DNA from 3 places in the Paenibacillus rhizovicinus genome. Region 1 is predicted to be linked to each of the others. Evidence: predicted binding sites of a transcription regulator. Region 1 holds the regulator's gene; each other region holds the start of a gene.
The links. The regulator LexA, encoded in region 1, represses DNA repair genes until DNA is damaged. The targets are predictions, from matches to a motif close to CGAACATATGTTCG.
Positions count from the first base shown of each region.

Region 2: addB (helicase-exonuclease AddAB subunit AddB) is a predicted target of LexA. The motif match lies at 2,790-2,803, and genes of this name have one in related genera.
Region 3: GZH47_RS27875 (DNA polymerase IV) is a predicted target of LexA. The motif match lies at 3,770-3,783, and genes of this name have one in related genera.

Region 1 is NZ_CP048286.1:6,584,435-6,591,126, forward strand. Features, by position in the region: gene GZH47_RS29380 (carbohydrate ABC transporter permease) at 1-246, shown strand, start outside; gene GZH47_RS29385 (carbohydrate ABC transporter permease) at 268-1,266, shown strand; gene GZH47_RS29390 (DUF5060 domain-containing protein) at 1,292-3,007, shown strand; gene GZH47_RS29395 (glycosyl hydrolase) at 3,034-4,065, shown strand; gene GZH47_RS29400 (hypothetical protein) at 4,295-4,876, shown strand; gene lexA (transcriptional repressor LexA) at 4,961-5,581, opposite strand; gene GZH47_RS29410 (LysM peptidoglycan-binding domain-containing protein) at 5,904-6,149, shown strand; gene GZH47_RS29415 (DUF896 domain-containing protein) at 6,335-6,541, shown strand; gene GZH47_RS29420 (aldo/keto reductase) at 6,645-6,692, shown strand, end outside.
Region 2 is NZ_CP048286.1:1,293,907-1,300,598, reverse strand. Features, by position in the region: gene GZH47_RS06035 (Na/Pi cotransporter family protein) at 1-362, opposite strand, end outside; gene GZH47_RS06030 (class I SAM-dependent rRNA methyltransferase) at 476-1,900, shown strand; gene GZH47_RS06025 (CD3324 family protein) at 1,998-2,345, opposite strand; gene addB (helicase-exonuclease AddAB subunit AddB) at 2,840-6,445, shown strand; gene addA (helicase-exonuclease AddAB subunit AddA) at 6,442-6,692, shown strand, end outside.
Region 3 is NZ_CP048286.1:6,248,079-6,254,770, reverse strand. Features, by position in the region: gene GZH47_RS27890 (FecR family protein) at 1-82, opposite strand, end outside; gene GZH47_RS27885 (adenylate/guanylate cyclase domain-containing protein) at 79-1,980, opposite strand; gene GZH47_RS27880 (ferredoxin) at 2,149-2,385, opposite strand; gene GZH47_RS27875 (DNA polymerase IV) at 2,455-3,741, opposite strand; gene cimA (citramalate synthase) at 3,934-5,547, shown strand; gene GZH47_RS27865 (ABC transporter permease) at 5,615-6,397, opposite strand; gene GZH47_RS27860 (ABC transporter permease) at 6,408-6,692, opposite strand, start outside.

The sequences.
Region 1 (6,692 bases):
GCCTATGAGACGTTCTGGAAAATCACGTTTCCGATGGTCAGTCCATTAATTCTGACGAACATCATCTATACGATCATCGATTCGTTCACGAACAGCCAAGTTACGACAACGATCTACAACACCGCATTCCAGGCACAAAACTTCGGGCTCAGCGCCGCGATGTCGTGGATTTATACGGCTGTCATCAGTGTCGTGCTCATCATCGTCGGCATCTTGGTCTCTAGGAAAGTGTTCTACTATAATTGATGGGATGGGAGGCGAACGGCAATGAAAGTTCCCGATCTGCAAAGCGAAGCTGTCCTCATACAGATGCAGAAAGCACGCAATAAATCGGTATCGCTGTTATGGTTGATATTTCGATACATTCTGATCATTGGGATTTCGTTTATCATTCTCTATCCGATCCTTCAACAGCTCTCGGTAGCCTTCAAGGATAAGATGGACATCTACAACCCGACGATCTACATGATTCCCGTTCATTTCACGATGGAGAATGTACGGTATGCCATGGCTGTGCTTAATTATTGGCCATTGCTTAAGAACACGCTCCTATTCGCTGCTTCCACGACGTTCCTGCAAGCCGCTTCGTGTTCGCTTGCCGGGTACGGCTTTGCAAGATTTAATTTTCCGGGGAAGAATATCCTATTCACGCTCGTCGTATTGACCATCTTGATTCCGACCAGCACGCTGATGGTTCCGATGTACATTCACTTCCGCGCGTTTGATATTCTCGGCATCATTCATCTCGCGACCGGAAAAGAAGGCATCAACATGTTGAATACGTACGGCCCTTCGCTGATTACGGCAGCCTTCGCCAATGGGTTGAAGTCCGGCTTGTACATTTACATCTTCCGGCAGTTCTTCCGCGGCATGCCGGCAGAAATCGAAGAAGCGGCGCTTATCGACGGTGCTGGCGGTATCCGCACCTTCTTTACGATCATGCTGCCAAACGCGATTCCGCCACTCATTACGGTTATCCTGTTCGCGTTCGTGTGGCAGTACAACGACATCTTCTATGCATCGCTGTTCAACAGCGCGAGCGATCTGATGTCGATCAAGGTCTCATCGCTGCCGGCAGACGTGAACCAATACTTGCCTGGCATCATGGGAATCGGTACCGGAACGAACGTCAAGGTGGATCCTAACCAAGTATCCATGATCGTTGATACGGGCATTCTGCTCGCCATTTCTCCACTGATCGCGATGTATCTGTTCGTGCAGCGTTTCTTCGTGGAGAGCGTGGAACGTTCGGGTGTCGTCGGTTAATCTCAAGGCCCGAGGGGGAGTACGGTTGAATAAACGGACGCTTGTCCTCCTATCGGCCGGCGGGATCCTAACAGTTACAGCGGCGCTTCTCCTATTCATGCCGTTAATAAACGGCGAGAACAAGTCTCCCCCGTCTGAGCCCCAAGCTCAGGCAGGGGAGACTTTAACTAAAGAGGGAAAAGCAGTTCTGATTCGCGATGTGAAAGCGAATACAACTGACGTCGGCTTATATGAGAAGTTTGAGCTTGCCTTGCATTTGGATGGTGATTTCGATAATCCTTACGATCCGGACCAGATCGACTTGTCGATGGCGTTAACGTCGCCTTCGGGCAAGAAGTGGAATATTAACGGCTTCTATGACGAGACCGAAGCGAATTGGAAGCTCCGCTTTGCACCGGATGAGATAGGCAAGTGGACCTATCGGTTCCGCGCAACGGGCCATGGAGGTGCCGACAAGAGCAGCGAGATCGAAGGCGAATTCCAAGCGGCCGCTTCCGACCGTCCGGGCTGGATTCAGCTGTCGCAATCGAACAAACGGTACTTGGAGTATCGGAACGGCTCTAGTTTCTATGGCGTTGGGCTTGCGTATCCGTGGAACATCACGGACGAGAATCTGGATAAGATCGCGGCTAGCGGCGGCAACCTGATTACCTATTGGAACGGTAATTACGACAACGAGGGCAATGGCGGCGGGAAAAATCAACTGCAATCCTTCGAGGCCGGCGTCGACAAAATCGATCCGTTGAAAGCGCAGCGCGTGGATGATTTGCTCGCAGCGTTCGAGCGGCGGGGGCTGCATATGAGCTTTGTAATCTGGCCGCATGATTCCTTGACCGATCAGTTGGAAGGGTGGCCGAACACCTGGTCGCAGAACGGGTATTCGGCGCTTGGACCGGCGAAGGATTTCTATTCCAGCCAAGAGATGTGGAAGTATCAGGAACGGCTCTATCGATACGTCATCGCGCGTTGGGGGTACAGTCAGGCGCTCGGCATCTGGGATTTGGTGGACGAAATCAACGGCACGGACGGCTGGACGCAGAACCCGACCGAGGTTACGGATGCCTGGGTAGCGAAGGTACACGCCTACTTCAAGGCGAATGACCCGTACGGTCATCCGACGATGGGCTCCATGGCCGGCAATCGCCAGGATTATTGGGACTTCGCTTACCGGACGCTCGATCTGGCCGATCGGGAAAATTACTATAATTTCAGCTATGACTCGTTTGCCAAGGATATTCGTAAACGGTGGGACAGCTACGAGAAGCCGCTTATGATCGGCGAAACCGGCAATATCGTCGATACGGAGAAATATCACCAGGCGATATGGGTATCGCTGACGAACGGACTGGCTTCGATACCGGTCTGGTGGGATTTCGATCACGTCAGCGATGAAATGTTTGCGCAGATGAAAGTTCTAGCCGCGTTCGCCGCAAAGATTGATTTCCATGAACCGCGGATCCCCGTGAATACCGAAGTGGATGCAGCTTCAAAGGGGCAAACATGGGTCATGCAAGGCAAGAAGCTGTCTTTCGGCTGGCTGCTTACCGAGAAAGGCGAAGCAGGCGGCAAGAATGTGAACCTGATGAATTGGGAAGATGGCTCATATACGGTCGTATGGTACGACCCTTGGACCGGTACGGCCATTGGCGAGAACGCCGTGAAAGCGAAGGACGGATCGCTTGTCATGAAAGCGCCTGCGTCGATACAGAAAGATATTGCGTTTACGATTACGCGGAAATAACGTTAGTCGCGAGGAGAGGGAACCGGATGGCATATGATTGGGGACACCGTTTTCGAGTTGAACCGAAATTGATCGATCCGCAAGCGGATGATTGCGCGAAGAGGCTTATGGCTTACTTGTGCGATACTTACGGCAAGCGCATGTTGACAGGACAGCAGATCGGCGTCAATTCGACTCCGGAGATGGAAGTGATTCTTCGCGAGACGGGTACTTATCCGGCTGTCGGAGGATTCGATTTCATGAACGATTCGCCGTCCCGCACGGAACGGGGAGCCGTCGGAACCGATACTGCGCTTGCCTTGAAATGGTGGGAGGCAGGAGGGATCGTCACCTTCTGCTGGCATTGGAATGCGCCGAAGGATCTGGTCGATCTGCCGCCGGACAATGGCTGGCACCGCGGGTTCTACACATCGGCGACGACCTTCGATCTCGCTAAAGCGATGGCCGATCCTTCGTCAGAGGATTATGCGCTGCTGCTGCGCGATATCGATGTTATCTCCGGGCTGCTCTCGCAGCTGCGAGATGCCGGCGTACCCGTGTTATGGAGACCGCTTCATGAAGCATCGGGCAGCTGGTTCTGGTGGGGTGCCAAAGGAGCCGAACCATGCATTCAATTATGGAAGCTGATGCACGACCGAATGACTCGGCTGCATGGACTGCATAACCTCATCTGGGTGTGGAATGGACAAGCCAAGGACTGGTACCCGGGCGATGAATTCGTGGACATTATTGGGGAAGATATTTATTCGCCCGAACAGAACTATCAATCGAATGTCGAACGTTTCCGGCAGGCATTAAGCTATACGGAAGCAGCCAAAATCATCGCATTATCCGAGAACGGGCCGCTTGCCGATCCGGATCGGATGATTGCCGACGGCGCGCTCTGGTCGTGGAATTGTACGTGGTATGGACAATTTCTGCACAAGCAGGAAGACGGTCAGATCGTCGTTTCCGATCAATATACCGAACGGGAAATGTTGAACAACGTGTATCGTCATCCTTTCACCGTTACGCGCGACGAACTTCCCGATCTTAGAACGTATCCACTGCCTGAATAATACAGGTGGATGATGCTGCATAGTTAAATGAGATCTGCTAGTTTATAAGATTGCGGCGGTTTGTGAACGTTTAAGACGTTGCTGCAGAAGGCATCCGATTGGATCGGATGCCTTTTTGCGTTGAAAGGGAACGGGTCGATAGATGCTTGAGCGGCGGGCATATTCTCACTCGTAAGACATCTGCCGCATATGATGCCACATTAGGCTTAATGAAGAGGGTGAGACGAGTATGGGCGGTAAAAGCAATGCGAGGAGCGGAACGATTCGTATTCCCGGTTACATTCTCTCCCGGGTCGCTTCCATGATGATCCCCTTGTACAGCAAGATCGCTCGGAATCAGAGCTTTGCCTTGAGATGGTCGAAAGCAGTGAGGCAGGGAGATCTGGATACGCTGATCGCCATGTTCAAATCGGTTGCGCCGATGGCGAAGTACGACAGCTTCTCTGTGAACGGCATCGGTTATTTCATTGACTTTGCGTTCCCCGAACCGATTCAGCAATATTCGAACGGTACGACGATACCGCCGGGCACGACGCAGTTCACGTTCTCGACGCCTATTAATCGGGCTATATCGAGAGCCGTTCTTCCGTTCTACCGTAAGCTCGCGCGTTCGACAGCATATGCATCCGCGCTGGCCGAAGCGATCAACGCCAATCATGTTTCTCGCGTTCGCTGCCTTATTCGACAACAGGTGACAACGAAGGCATTGAAAACCATAGAGGTCCGTTTCTCGGGGGTGGAGCTGAACTTTAAATATACGAGCAGCACGTTCGCTTATCGTAATTTATTGTTCCGGGAAATCGTAGGTTAACGGACAAGAAGCGAACTAGCGAGAACGAGAAAGGGCAGCTACCGCGCTTGGAAAAGCCGGTGACTGCCCTTATTGATGCCGCATTTAGTGGATATCGCGAAAGAGTCCAATAACTTTGCCGAGAATACTGACATTGCGCAGACGGATCGGTTCCATCGTGGAGTTCTCCGGCTGCAGACGAATATGATCCTTCTCTTTATAGAAGGTCTTGACTGTCGCTTCGTCGTCTTCCGTCATGGCTACGACGATATCGCCGTTGGAGGCGTTCTGCTGCTGGCGGACGATTACGTAGTCGCCGTCGTGAATGCCGGCTTCGATCATGCTCTCGCCGATTACGTTAAGGATGAATACGGTATCGTCGCCGACTTTGTCAGCCGGAAGCGGGAAGTATTCTTCGATATTCTCCGTTGCGGTAATCGGTACGCCGGCGGTAACTTTACCGACGACAGGCACTTTGGCAATCGCGAGCGGGAACGGAAGTTCGTTGTCTTCGCCGTCCAAAATCTCGATTGCGCGCGGCTTCGTCGGGTCGCGGCGAATCAGGCCCTTCTTCTCCAAACGGTCCAGGTGACCGTGAACGGTAGAACTGGAAGCCAGTCCGACCGCTTCGCCGATCTCGCGAACAGAAGGCGGATAGCCTTTATCCCGAACTTCCGCCTTGATGAATTCTAGTATCGCCTGCTGGCGGTTTGAAAGTTTCGACACCGGAATCACTCCAAAGGTTCATTTGTGTAAAATTATAGCACAGAACCGGAGTTCGTACAAACATAAGTTCGAGAAACACAAGTTCGTATTTTCGTGCGAACAAACGTTCTAAAAGTTGTTGACTGCAAACGGATGTTCGTGTTATTCTGAGTTCACGATAACAGAACAAACGTTTGGGGTGCTGATCATGATGCAAACAATATCTTCATACTCAACTGCTTATAAAGAAAATTCTACTAAAGGACGTCAAGTCCGCGGTTCACGGAAAGACCGTGCTGTCGAACGCATACTCGTCCGGTTAGCAGGTGCTTCATTATTCTTTGTGTTGTTGTTCGTCGGTCTGTCCTTATTAACGGGACATGCCGACGGAGAACGTCCTGCCGAACCGAGCGCGGAAGAACAAGTCATCGTCGTCAATTCCGGCGATACGTTATGGGGAATTGCAAGCACGGTTCGTAAAGACGGCGAGGATATCCGCCGCACCGTATTCGACTTGCAGAAGCGGAACAATTTAAGCTCCAGCGAGCTGGAAGCCGGACAGACGCTTATCGTTCCTGCCGGCAGTTAATTGGCTTGGCATGCAATAGAGTCTTGAGACCGAACGGATGTCCGTTTCGGTCTCTTTCTATTTTGTCGGCAATCACTGCGCCGTTGCGCTTAGTAAGGGGGCTTTCGCCTTGACAATGGACGTTTAAAAATGTCAAAGTAAAGAATGTGATGTTGGCCAAAATGATGAGAGGAGCTATTCATAGAATGGAGAAAATCATCGCTCGAATTAACGAGCTTTCAAGAAAAAACAAGTCCGTCGGCTTAACGCCGGAGGAAGTGGCGGAGCGCGACGAGCTTCGTCGTATTTATCTGGACAATTTCAAGAGCAATTTCCGCAACCAGCTGGATACGATCAAGTGGGCGGAAGACGAAGAAGGCAATGACGGCGGCGGGGGTTCGATCAAGCATTAATCGATCAGCATGATCGTTTAACGGACGTGATATGCACCGGTACTTCGTACGATTGGACAGCAAGCGGTGCGCAACGTTACCTAATAATAGGAGGGGAACGCAAATGCAATATCGGCTATTGGGCCGGAGCGGGCTAGCGGTTTCGGAACTA
Region 2 (6,692 bases), 1.8 Mb from region 1:
CACAGTGCGCAGGAAATTCCGAGCAGCGGCAGGCCGAACCGGTTCAAGTTCAGTCCGATCAGCTCCGTCGTTAAGCAGGTGCCGATATTGGTGCCGAGCACGATGCCGAGCGTTCGCGGAAAAGTGAGCAGACCGGCGTTGACCATCCCGATCGACATGACCGTAACGGCTGTGCTGCTCTGCAGGACAGCCGTTGCTGCGGTTCCGACCGCCAAGCCACGAAGAGGCGTGGACGTGAATTTCTCCAGGATGCGGTGGAGGCTGCGGCCGACGGTTCGCTGCAGCGCGTGCTCCATCGTGCGCATGCCGGAGAGGAACAAGGCGAAGCCGCCGAGCAGCGGCAGGGCAATGGCGAATAACATATCGATTGCGTCTCCTTTGCATACAGGCATAGAGTTCTGCAAGTATCGATACATATGCGGAAGCAAGGACAGGCATGACAAGCATTTCAGCATGGAAAAGGGCGGAGATAAAGATGGAACGCGCAAAAGCGGTATTGAAGAAAGAACGCAAGAAAAGAACGGAATCCGGCCATCCCTGGATTTTTGCCGGCGAAATCGACCGGATCGAAGGCGAAGCGGCTCCCGGCGGCTTGGTTGACGTCGTCACCTATCAAGGCCGTTACTTGGCTACGGGGTACTGGAATCCAAACTCGCAGATTACGATTCGCGTCGTTGCCTACAAACCCGTGGAGGCCATGGACGAGGCATTCTTCGCCGAACGGCTGGAGCAGTGCAAGCAACACCGTTCCCGGTTCGTGAACGGACAGGATTGCCGTCTTGTCTACGGGGAAGCGGATTTTCTGCCGGGTCTCATCGTCGACCGATTCGGAGGCGTATTAGTCGTTCAACTGCTTACGATGGGCATGGAAGTTCACCGTGAAGCGCTCGTGGCGGCGCTGGTTTCGGTGTTCAAGCCAATAGGCATCTATGAGCGGAGCGACGTATCCGTGCGCGGTCTGGAAGGCTTGGAGGAGCGGACAGGCTTGCTGTACGGCGAATGCCCGCGCATCGTGGAAATCGTGGAAAACGGCCTGAAGCTGGAGGTCGACATCGTGGAAGGCCAGAAGACCGGTTATTTCTTCGATCAGCGCGAGAACCGCGCTTCGATCGCGCCTTTGATGACAGGCTGGGGAGCGCGCAGCGGCATTCGGCTCGTAGAACAGCCGAACGGCGACTCCGCCGCGGAAGCCGACGATACCGGCGCGATTGCCGAAATGAAGGAGCCGGAGCTCGTGCCGGTCAACTCGAACGGCAAAGTCGTGACGTTCCCTTATTGGGACGGAGCGACGGTGCTGGAATGCTTCGCGCATACGGGCAGCTTCACGCTTCATGCGTGCAAGTACGGCGCGAAGAAGGTGACATGTCTTGACGTATCGGCCCACGCCGTCGAGACGGCGCAGCGCAACGTCGCGCGCAACGGGTTCACGGACCGCGTCGAGTTCGTCGTCGCGGATGCCTTTGAATACTTGCGCACGCAGGTGAAAGGCATCGAGGAACGGATGGATCGCGGCAACGCGGCGAACGCCAAAGGAGCGAAGCTGGACACATCGAAGCCATTGAGCGGGGAAGCGGGACGGAAATGGGATGTCGTTATTCTGGATCCGCCGGCATTCACGAAATCGAAGCATGCGATCGAAGGCGCGGTGCGAGGCTATAAAGATATCAACCTGCACGGCATGAAGCTGGTGAACGAAGGCGGCTATCTCGTGACCGCCAGCTGTTCGTACCATATGCGTCCCGAGTTGTTCCTGGAGACGATCCAGGCGGCTGCGGCCGATGCCGGCAAGACGCTGCGTCTTATCGAGTGGCGTGCTGCCGGGAAGGACCATCCGCAAATTCTCGGCGTTAACGAAGGCCATTATTTGAAGTTCGGCATCTTCGAGGTGCGGAGCCGTTAATGGAAGAAGAGCCCTCCCGTCCGCGCCTTTCGGCTGCGAACGGGAGGGCTCTTTCGTTGGATTATCGTTTCGTCCGTTCCGGTTAGGACGGCTTATCTCAATGTTTGCCTATCGGGACCGTTTCGTACAGATCCGGCGCGACAACGCCGTCTTGCTCGGTTATCGGGAACACGGACGCGCTGCGCAGCTTGAGAATGATTTTCCGAATGCTGTCGCCGGACAGGTGATACTGCCGTTCAAGCTCCTGCACGGTGCTTCCGTCCGTATAGCGCCGGTAAATCTCCTCGTTGCGCCGTCCGATCATGACGCGCGAACCGCTCTTCGCGCCCCAAGCGGCGCGCTCGCTCTGCTGCTTCGGGATATAGAGCAGCTCTCCTTGGATGTAGTGCTGAAGTTCCTCCAACAGTCTAGGGGGAAGCACATCTTTTCCATTCTTGTAATTCAACGTAAACCTCCTTAATCGTTTCGGCCGCGGAACCGCCTTCGGAAATCGATTTGTTCACGTTTCATTCCCCCTCTCGTCAAATGGAAAAAACACGATCAAGCAACTGAATCGCGCTTCTCTAAACAGTATAAATGAAAACGGTTTAATCCGTCATCTATTCGCTATGAATTAATACGGCATGCTTGTAAGTGTTAAAAGGGAGGCCATGCGGCCTCCCTCTTTATAGCGTTTTACACGGTATGACGATTTCCGCTTTAGGCGGAAATCACCTCTGTGTGTTTGATCAACTGGATCAGCTCCTTTCGCGAAGATTTCGTCGGCCCGACATCTATATTAACGCATGTCAAGATATACACCGGCAAGTGAAAGAACGAGTATAGTTGTTTTTTACGCATGAACTTAGCTGGCTGAAGGGACCATTGCACAATTTACCGATCCAAATTCAGAACAAATGTTTGTGTTTTGGCGTGAACAAATAGATAGCGTATGGTAGAATGAAAGAATCGAAAATGGAAGAGGTGGGCGAGTTGGCGCTCCGTTTTGTAATCGGACGATCCGGCACGGGCAAGACGCATTTTTGCCTGGACGACATTCGCAGGCGTATTTTGGCAGAGCCCGATGGCCCGCCTATTATTATATTGGTGCCGGAGCAGGCTACCTTTCAAACGGAGTACGCGCTGCTCCATCGCCCGGAGCTGAACGGCTCTATTCGGGCGCAAGCGCTTAGCTTTCGGCGTCTCTCCTTCCGCATTATGCAGGAAACGGGCGGGACCGCGCTGACGCCGATCAGCGAGAACGGCAAGAACATGCTGCTTTACAAGATCGTATCCCGGCTGAACAGCGAGCTGCAGCTGTTCCAAGGCAGCGAGAGCCAGCATGGGTTTATCGAACGGCTGGGCGAGCTCATGACGGAGTGGAAGCGGTACGGGATCGACACCGAGGCGCTGCAGGGGTTCGGGGACAACCATTTGTCGGGCTCCCGCAGCACGCTGCTCAGCCGCAAGCTGGACGATCTGCAGCTGATATCGAGCCGCCTGGAGCAAGAGCTCGCCGGACTGTACGTGGATTCGGAAGACTATCTCGGCTGGCTGGTTCGAGGATTCCATGACGCGCCCTCCATGCGAGATTGCGAGATTTGGGTCGACGGCTTCCACGGCTTTACGCCGAAGGAGCTGGAAGCGCTGGAAGCGCTCATGCAGCATGCCAAGAACATGACGGTGACCCTCTGTCTGGACAAGCAGTATGGGAACGGCGAAATGCCGCATGAGCTGGACTTGTTCCGGCCGACAGCGGAGACATTCATGAAGCTGCGCGACCTGGCGGTGAACAACGCGCTGGAAATCGAGGAGCCTTTGCTGCTGGAAGGAACGCCTTACCGTTTCAAGGACAGCCCGATGCTTGCGCATGTGGAGCGCTATTACGGCTATGGCGGAAGAAAAGCGCTTCAGCTGTCGCCGGCGGAGCTTGCCGAAGGGGAAGTTTCGCTTCACGCGGCTTCCGGACGCAGAGCGGAAGTGGAGGCCGTCGCCAGGGATATCGTGCAGCGCGTGCGCGACGAAGATCTGCGTTACCGCGACCTCGCGGTCATGGTGCGCAATGCGCCGGATTACAACGACTACGTCAAGGCGGTTTTCTCCGATTACGGCATACCGTTCTTCCTGGATCAGAAGAATGCGGCGCTTCATCATCCGCTTGTTGAGTTTATCCGCTCGGCTTTGGAAATCGCGACCTACGGCTGGCGGTTCGAGGCCGTTTTCCGCTGCATTAAGACGGAGCTGCTCATTCCGGAGGACGGAAGCCTGACAAGGGAAACGTTCGATTTGCTGGAAAACTACGCGCTCGCGACGGGCATGAACGGGAACAAATGGCTGTCGGTCAATCAGTGGAAGCCGCTGGCACGGGACACGCTGGACGGCGATCCGGTACAGGCCGGGGAACGCGAGCTGCGCGAATTCGAAGCGGTGATGGCCGCGAGGGAAGCCGTAGTTCCCGTCCTGAAGAAATTCGTTCGGGAGCTGAAGAAGGCAAAGGACGTCCGGGGCATGTGCGAAGCGGTATACGGGCTGCTGATGAACGTCGATGCGCCTGACCGGCTGGAGCGCTGGAGCCGCAAGGAGATCGCCGCGGGGAATACGCTGCGCGCACGGGAGCACCGGCAGTTATGGGACGGCGTCATGGATCTGCTGGATCAGCTGACGGAAATGACCGGAACGGAACCGGTGACGATCGAACTGTTCGCCGGCATGGCGGAGACGGGGATCGAAAGCTTGAAGCTTGCTTCCGTGCCGCCTTCGCTCGATCAAGTGCTGGTCGGCAGCATGGACCGGACGCGCTCCGGCAATATATTAATTTGTTATTTATTAGGCGCGAACGACGGGGTCATGCCGCAGCGAATGAAAGAAGACGGCGTGCTGACGGAGCAGGAGCGGGAGACGCTGGAAAGCGGCGGTCTCGTTATGGCGCCGGGCGTTCGCAGGAAGCTGCTCGACGAGCGCTTCATGATCTACAACGCGCTGACGACGCCGAGCCGCCATCTATGGATCAGCTGGCCGCTCGCGGACGAAGAAGGCAAGAGCCTGCTGCCGTCCGAGGTCATTCGGCACGTGAAAGGCCTGTTCCCGGGACTGACGGAGAAAGGCGTAGCCGTAGAACCGGTGCCAAGCATGCCGGAAGCCGAACAGCAAGCGTTCATGGCGCATCCGGACCGGACGCTGTCGTATTTGATTACGCAGCTGAGGGCATGGCGGCACGGGAGCGAAATCGCTCCGTTCTGGTGGGAGACCTATAACTGGTACGCGGTCAGGCCGGCATGGCAGGACAAGCTCCAGCGCCTTGCGGGGTCGCTCCGTTACTCGAACGAAGAACCGGCGCTATCCCGCGAGACGGCGGAGCTGCTGTACGGCAAGCTGCTTCGGGGAAGCGTGTCGCGGATGGAACGGTTCGTCTCGTGTCCGTTTCAGCATTTCGCCATTCACGGGCTTCGTCTGCGCGAACGGGATCAATACAAGCTGGCTGCGCCGGATATCGGACAGCTGTTTCATGCCGCGCTTACCCGGCTTACGGAAACGCTCGGCGACCGCTGGGGCTCGTTGACGGCGGAGGAGCTGCGCGAGCACTGCTCGGCGATCGTGAGCGAGCTGGCGCTGCGGCTGCAATCGCAGATTTTGTTCAGCAGCAGCCGCCACCAATACGTGGCGCGCAAGCTGCGCGACATTATCAGCCAAGCCGCCGTTATTCTCGGCGAACACGCGCGGCGCGCGGCGTTCAAGCCGGTCGGGCTCGAAATCGGCTTCGGGCCGGAAGGTCCGCTGCCTCCGGTGACGATTCCGCTTTCGGACGGCAAGACGCTTGAGATGGTCGGACGGATCGACCGCGTCGATGCCGCGCAAACGACGGACGGCTTGCTGCTGCGCGTCATCGATTACAAATCCAGTGCCAAGCAGCTGCGGCTGGAAGAAGTCGCCTACGGCATGGCGCTGCAAATGCTGACGTACTTGGACGTGCTGCTGACGCATGCGCCGGAATGGCTGGGACAGCCCGCGAAGGCCGCGGGAGCGCTCTATTTCCACGTGCACAATCCGATCCTCTCATCGTCGAACGGCATGCCTCCGGCGAAAGCCAGATCGGAAATGCTGAAGCGATTCAAGCTGAAGGGGCTTGTCCTCGCGGACGAGGAGACCGTCCGATTGATGGATAACGCGCTGTCGACGGGGTATTCCGATCTGCTTCCTCTGGCGCTCAAGAAGGACGGCGCCTTCTACAGCAGTTCTTCCGTCGTGTCGGACGAGCAATGGGGAACTTTGCGCAAATCCGTCCGCGGCACGCTCCGCAGGATCGGCGACAGGATCGCGGGAGGCGACGTATCGATTTCGCCTTACCGGCTGGGCGGGAAAACGCCTTGCCAGTTCTGCGATTACAAGCCGGTCTGCCAATTCGACCCGCTTATTGATGGCAATGACTACAACAAGCTGCAGAGAGCGGGCAAAGACGAGGTCTGGAACCTGCTCGCATCCGGCGAAGAAGCAGAAGAGGAACAGACCGTTCAGTCCGACCCGCCTGGGCAGCACGGAGAACAAGGGAAGGAGGAGAGCGAATCATGACGGCAGCAATGGACAATCAACTACCGGCCAAGCCGCTCGGCAGCACTTGGACGGACGACCAATGGCGCGCCATCGTGACGGGAGGGAGCAACATTCTCGTCGCGGCGGCGGCAGGCTCCGGCAAGACGGCCGTACTGGTGGAACGAATCATTCGCAAGATTGCCGCCGACACCGATGTCGACCGGCTGCTTGTGGCGACGTTCACGAAGGCCGCGGCCGCCGAGATGAAAGAGCGGATTCGAATTGC
Region 3 (6,692 bases), 340 kb from region 1:
TGCCAGCGAACAACGACGCGGGCCCAATGACAAGCAGGAAGCATATGACCGCGATCACCGTGCGGAAACTGCTATTCCTCATGCTCCTTCTCTCCCCTCAAGTTCCCTAATCCCACTGGATGATGTCGGTTCCGCCTGCCCATGGACTTCCGTTACCGGCACGGGCCTCTCTTTTCCTTTGACCTTGATGTCTCCTATGAATGCCGTCTCGAACTGCCCGGAAACGCGGTTCAACGTCTCTTCGCTGATCAGAATCTGACCCGGTCTAGCATTCGATTCCAAGCGGGCCGCCAAATTGACCGTATCACCGATGGCCGTATAGTCCAGCCGCAGCATCTGCGAGCCGATATTGCCGACGACGGCAGGTCCGCTGTTGATGCCGACGCCGAACCGGACCGGAACGCCGATTTCCCTTAGGCAGCGCTCCTCCAGTTCCGCCGATTGCCGCTTCATTTCCAATGCTGCCAGAACGGCAAGCTCAGGATGATTCGGCTGCGAGATCGGCGCTCCGAAGATGGCCATGACGCCGTCGCCGATGAACTTGTCCAGCGTCCCGTTATATTTGAACACCGCTTTCGTACAAATATCCAGGTATTCGTTCAACACCTGAATGACCTGCTCCGGCTCCAATCTCTCGGACATCGGGGTAAAGCCCCGGATGTCGACGAACACCACGCTGATATCCCTTCGTTGTCCCCCGACCTTGACTTCTTCGCCGGAGGCGAGCATTTCGTCCACGACCGTTCGCGGGACGAATCGTCCGAAAATATTCGTGACCCTTCCCCGTTCCCTGCGCTCCGTGACATAATGCTGAACGACCGACCAGATCAATACCGTCGTCATCGCCAAGAACGGATACGTAAACATGATCATGACGGACTTGAGCTGATAAAGCTCGATCCAGGTCACGGTGTACGCAGCCGCTAGCGCGGCGTAGGCGATAAACGACTTGTAGCCGGTCACCCGGCTGAAGACGAGAAGCGAGAGCAGCGTTAACAGCGCGATCAGCCCGTAATTGACGGACGGGCCGGATTCCGTGAAAAACTTGCCCGCCACGAGAGACTGAATCATGTTGGCATGGATTTCCACCCCGTACATTTTGAGCGTCGGACTAAGCGGCGTTAAGTACTCGTCCTGCAAGCCCGGCGCGAACGGTCCGATGAGCACGACATCGCCTTGATAATAGTCGGCAGGCACGTTCCCCGTTAAGACATCGATGAAGCTTTGAGAATCGTAGCCCGTATCCGCGCTCATCTCTTCTCTCGGTTCGGTGTAAAACTGCGTTCCGAGTTGATTCCGCGCATCGACCGGAAGCCGTTTGTCTCCCCGATACCAGCCGTTCTTATCCGCGTTCCATGCAATTTGATGAGACGCATCGAGCAAATAGTTCGCCAGCTTCACGCTGAATGCCGGAATCATTGCGCCGTCGTTGTCTTTCAAGCCGACGGTCAGCTTACGGACCGTTCCATCGTTGTCCTGCAACACATTGATATGGCCGATTTGTCCGGGGCCCGCGCCGATGGTGCCGGCCGGGTAAGAAACGGACTCTGTCTTAAGTTCGCCGGCATTGTCCTGTTTCGCCTTGAAATTGAAAACGACGGGAAGAATAACGTTCGGATACTTCTTCATCGTCTCCGCCATCAAGGCGTCGCTTCCCGGATCGCTTCCGGGCTCTGCGAGCACGACGTCCAGCGCAACCGCTTTCGCGCCCGCATCGCCAAGCATGCCGATCAATTGCGCATAGAGGCCGCGGTCCCATGGAAATTGCCCCAGTCCGTCGAGGGAAGCCTGATCGATCTTGATCAGCTTGATGTTCACGTTCGGCGCCCGTTCCGCATCCGATTGCTTCGTTACCTTATCCTGAAGCACCGACTCCAGTTGATTCAGCGTCCCCCCTGTTCCCAACTGGCTCAAGAATGACCAGAAGAGACCGATCAACACGCCGGCAAATGCCGTAACGATCCATTTGCGTCTTCGCATACATGCCCCCGATTCTCTTATTCGCGCTGCCAGAAAAAGGCTGTAAACTCTCTATCATTCTAGTTTACGTTTACAAGCATTGGCAATAACATAATGTCGAATAAACAAGAAAAATCCCATCCCCTGTCGAAACAGGAAATGGGATTTCGGGTTCGCGTTTATGCGATTTTAGTAGTTAAAAGCCGAGTCTGCGATTTTGATGGAGTCCGTAGGGCAGCCGTCTGCAGCATCTTGCAAATCATCGTACAGATCCTCAGGAATTTCGGTGTTGCCATGGTTACCGTCGTTGCCGAAAATAACCTCTGCCAAACCTTCATCGTCATAGTCGTAAATGTCCGGTGCCGTTGCTCCGCATGCTCCGCAAGCAATGCACGTATCTTTCTCAACCCAAGTAAACTTCGACATCGTGGTTCCCTCCTATTAGTGGTAAGTTAGCAAAACTTACATTATGTCCTACATTAAAGCGATCAACCCTCACTCATCACTATATAACATATGCTCGTCCCTTTGCAAGGATGTCCCGCGAATTCGTTTATTGCGTATTAGCGCCGACGGATCGTCCCCGAGCATGCCCGCCGTAAGCACCGCATCCTCTCCGAATTTGTCTCTCAACCTATCCATCGCCTTCGTCAGCGCCTCTTTCTTCGGCTGTTCGCTATAATTGAATAAATCCAGCTGGACCGCGGTTTCAGACTGCAGCGACAGGTTCTGGAGCGTGATGCCCAGCAACCGGACGGGCTCGCCTTTCTTCCAATGTTTATCGAACAGCTTGCAGGCTTCTCTATGAATATCGGCCGCGGAATCCGTAGGCGCTTCTATTGTAATGGAACGATTGATGGTACTCATATCCGGTCTCCGGATGACGATCTGAATCGTCGTGGCCACCATCTTCTGATGTCTCATCCGCCTGCCCGTCTGATCGGCCAAATTGAGCAGGATTCGGTGCGCTTCTTCCCGGTCGGTCACGTCCTTGGGCAGCGTCGTCGTATGTCCGATCGACTTGTTGCGGCCCCGTTCCGCATTGACGGGCGCGTAATCGTAGCCGTGCGAAGCCGCCTTCATCCACGAGCCGACGACGCCGAAATGCTTCACTAGCGTAGCCTCGTCGGCAGCCGCAAGCTGGCCGATCGTCCGGATGTTGAGCTTCGTCAGCTTGTCGGCCGTTTTGCGCCCGATGCCGAACAGCATATCGCACGGTTTCGGCCAGAGCAGCTCCGGCACGTCGCGAATGCGCAGCACCGTGAATCCGTTGGGCTTTTGCATGTCGGAGGCCATCTTCGCCAGTAACTTATTCGGGGCGATGCCGATGGAACAGGGCAAGTTCCACTCCGTTCGGATCCGCTCTTGAATGGCATGCGCGATTTGGAGCGGTTCGCCGAATGCGGACGAGCCCGTGATGTCCAAGTAGCACTCATCGATCGATACGGCTTCGATGAGCGGCGTGTATTGGCTGGCAATCGACATGAAGCCCCTGGAATACAAGCGGTATAAGTTGAAATCGGGACGAATGAGCATCAAATCCGGACAGCGCCGGAGTCCTTCCCGCACCGTCATCCCTGTCTTGATGCCCTGCGCCCGCGCGGCGTACGAAGACGTCACGATAATGCCTCTCCGCTGCTCGACGCTTCCTGCGACTGCCGTCGGCTTATCTTTGTATAAATGAGGTTCTTCTGCCTCGTGTACCGAACAATAAAAGGCATTCATGTCCAAGTGAAGGATGACACGGCTTTTGGGAGGTACCGTTTCCCGCTCCTTCGTCATCGCAGCCAACATCCTTCCTTCGAAACACCGAACTTATGATCGTATTTCAAGCATACCAACCGGATGCCTGGCGAGTCAACTTTCCCTTGCGGGCACTCGCATCCAACATTTACGCCCCGCTCTTCTAATGGTATAATAAAATATTATGACTAGAAGGTTAAAATGGTTCTAAGGAAGGGGGCTTTTGCATTCATGGGAAACACAATCTCCATCTTCGACACAACGCTTCGAGACGGCACGCAGGGAGAAGGCATCAGTCTTTCCGCAGAGGACAAAGTCAAAATCGCCCAGAAGCTTGATTTGCTAGGCGTTCATTATATTGAAGGCGGAAATCCTGGCAGCAACAGCAAAGACATCGAGTTTTTCCAGCGCGTTAAAGGAATGAAACTGAACGCGAAGCTGACCGCTTTCGGCAGCACGCGGCGGAAGAACAGCATCGCCGATCAGGACAGCAGCCTGCTGCGCATCGTGGAATCCGGCGTTCCTGCAGCAACGCTTGTCGGCAAATCGTGGGACTTCCACGTGCATACGGCCTTGCAGACGACGCTTGAAGAAAATCTGTCCATGATCTACGATTCCTTCGCCTTCTTGAAGCGCAAAGGCGTCGAAGCGATCTTCGATGCCGAGCATTTCTTCGACGGGTACAAGCATAATCCGGAGTACGCGCTAGCCGTGCTGCGTAAAGCGCAAGATGCCGGCGCCGATTGGATCGTCCTATGCGACACGAACGGCGGCACGCTCCCTACGGAGATCCATACGATCGTGTCTCGCATCTCCTCCGAGCTGAGCTCGCCTATCGGGATACATACGCATAACGATTGCGAGCTCGCGGTAGCCAACACGCTTGCAGCCGTACAAGCCGGCGCACGCCAAATCCAAGGCACGATCAACGGATACGGCGAACGCTGCGGCAACGCGAATCTATGCTCGATCATCCCGAATTTGCAGCTCAAAATGGATTATCGCTGCATCAGCGACGATCAATTGCACTCGCTCACGAAGACGGCGCGTTATATCAGCGAAATCGCCAATGTCCATATGCCGGTGGCGCAGCCTTATGTCGGGAACGCGGCTTTCGCCCACAAAGGCGGCATTCACGTTTCGGCAATCATGAAAGATTCCAAGACGTACGAGCATATCCAGCCGGAGCTCGTCGGCAATAAGCAGCGCGTGCTCGTCTCCGAGCTTGCCGGCCAGAGCAACATTATTTCCAAGGCGCAGGAGCTTGGGCTTGATATTAACTCGAATAACGAGAAGACGAAACAAATCATGGAACGAATCAAGGATTTGGAGCATCAAGGCTACCAATTCGAAGGGGCCGACGCCTCGCTCGAACTGCTGCTTCGCGACGCATTCGGCGAAATGAAAGAGATTTTCAAGCTGGAATCGTTGAAAATGCTCGTCGAGAAAACGAACGGCCACGGCATGAACGCCGAAGCGATCGTGAAAGTGAACGTCGACGGACAGCCGGTCTACATGGCCGCCGAAGGCAACGGGCCCGTCAACGCGCTCAACAACGCGCTGCGCAAGGCGCTGGAGCAGTACTATCCGACAATCAACGACTTCCATTTGTCCGACTATAAAGTTCGCGTCATTGACGAGAAAGACGCAACGGCTGCTAAAGTCCGCGTTCTGATGGAATCGACAGATTTCAAGAACACGTGGAATACGGTCGGCGTATCCAACAACGTTATCGAAGCAAGCTGGGAAGCGCTCGTCGACAGCATCCGCTACGCGCTGCTGACGAAAAGCAAAATCGATTCGCATGACGAGCCCCGGGAACAACTCGGTCTCGTGAATCATTAAGACTTGCTGCTCGAACGCATCATAAATCATGAAGGGGCTGCCGATCTCGGCAGCCCCTTTTGTTTCGTTAAGATCCAGTCGACCGATAATGCCGGACGCCAATTCGCCAAACGAGAAGGCAAGGCACGATGAACAGGAATCCTACCAGCGGGGTCAACGCGTAGAGCGGTTGATCCGCCCCCTCCCGCCCGAGGATATACAACAGCGGCAAATAGTTGACGCTGCCGAACGGAATGACGAAGGTGAAGAACCTTTTGACCCATTTGCCATAGATGCTCAGCGGGTACTGCGTCATTTCCCGGCCGCCGTCGGTGAATATGTTGACGATCTCAAGGCCCCGCACCGTCCAGAAGCTGATCGAAGCGGCGACGATGAAAATCCCCGTGTAAATGACCGTTCCGCTAATGATCATGAAGACGAGCGCGAGCAGCCGGAACGCCGTCCAAGCGACATCGATATGGCCGGAAGCCCATACGAGCAGAACCAGACTAAGCGCCAGCCTGCCCAATCGCGCGAACTCGAACTTGGAGCCAAGTACCTGGACGACCGTACCGCGCGGGCGAACGAGCAGCCGGTCGAAATCGCCGCTGACGACCAGACTCGCGAACCCGTCGAAACCGCGCGCGAACGTCTCGCTGAGCGAGAAGGCCATCTGGGTCACCGCGAAGCACAGCGCAACCTCGTAGAAATTCCAGCCTTCCAATTGACCGAACCGGTCGAACATGAAGTATACGCCGGCGAACGTCATGAACGGGGTCAGGCATTGACCGACCAAGAGCATCAAGAAGGAGCCGCGGTATTGCAACTGCGACTTCAGAATGAGCAGCATGTACTTGAAGTATAGTTTCATCGCCCCCATCTCAACCTCCCTGCACGACGATGCGCCGCAGCGCCCGGCCCATGGTGAATTTGCCGATGGCGACCAGCGCCGCGAGCCAAGTCAATTGCCCCGCCAGCCCCGTTGCCGACTCGAGCTTCGTCAAATCGCCCGTATACACGCGAAACGGAAAGTCGGCGGTCCAGTGGAAAGGCAGCACATATACGATTTGTTGCATCCATCCCGGCATCAGCGGTACCGGAATGATCAAACCTGCCAGAAATTCTCCGAAAATGCTGAACATCAAGAGCGAACCGCTTGGCGACAT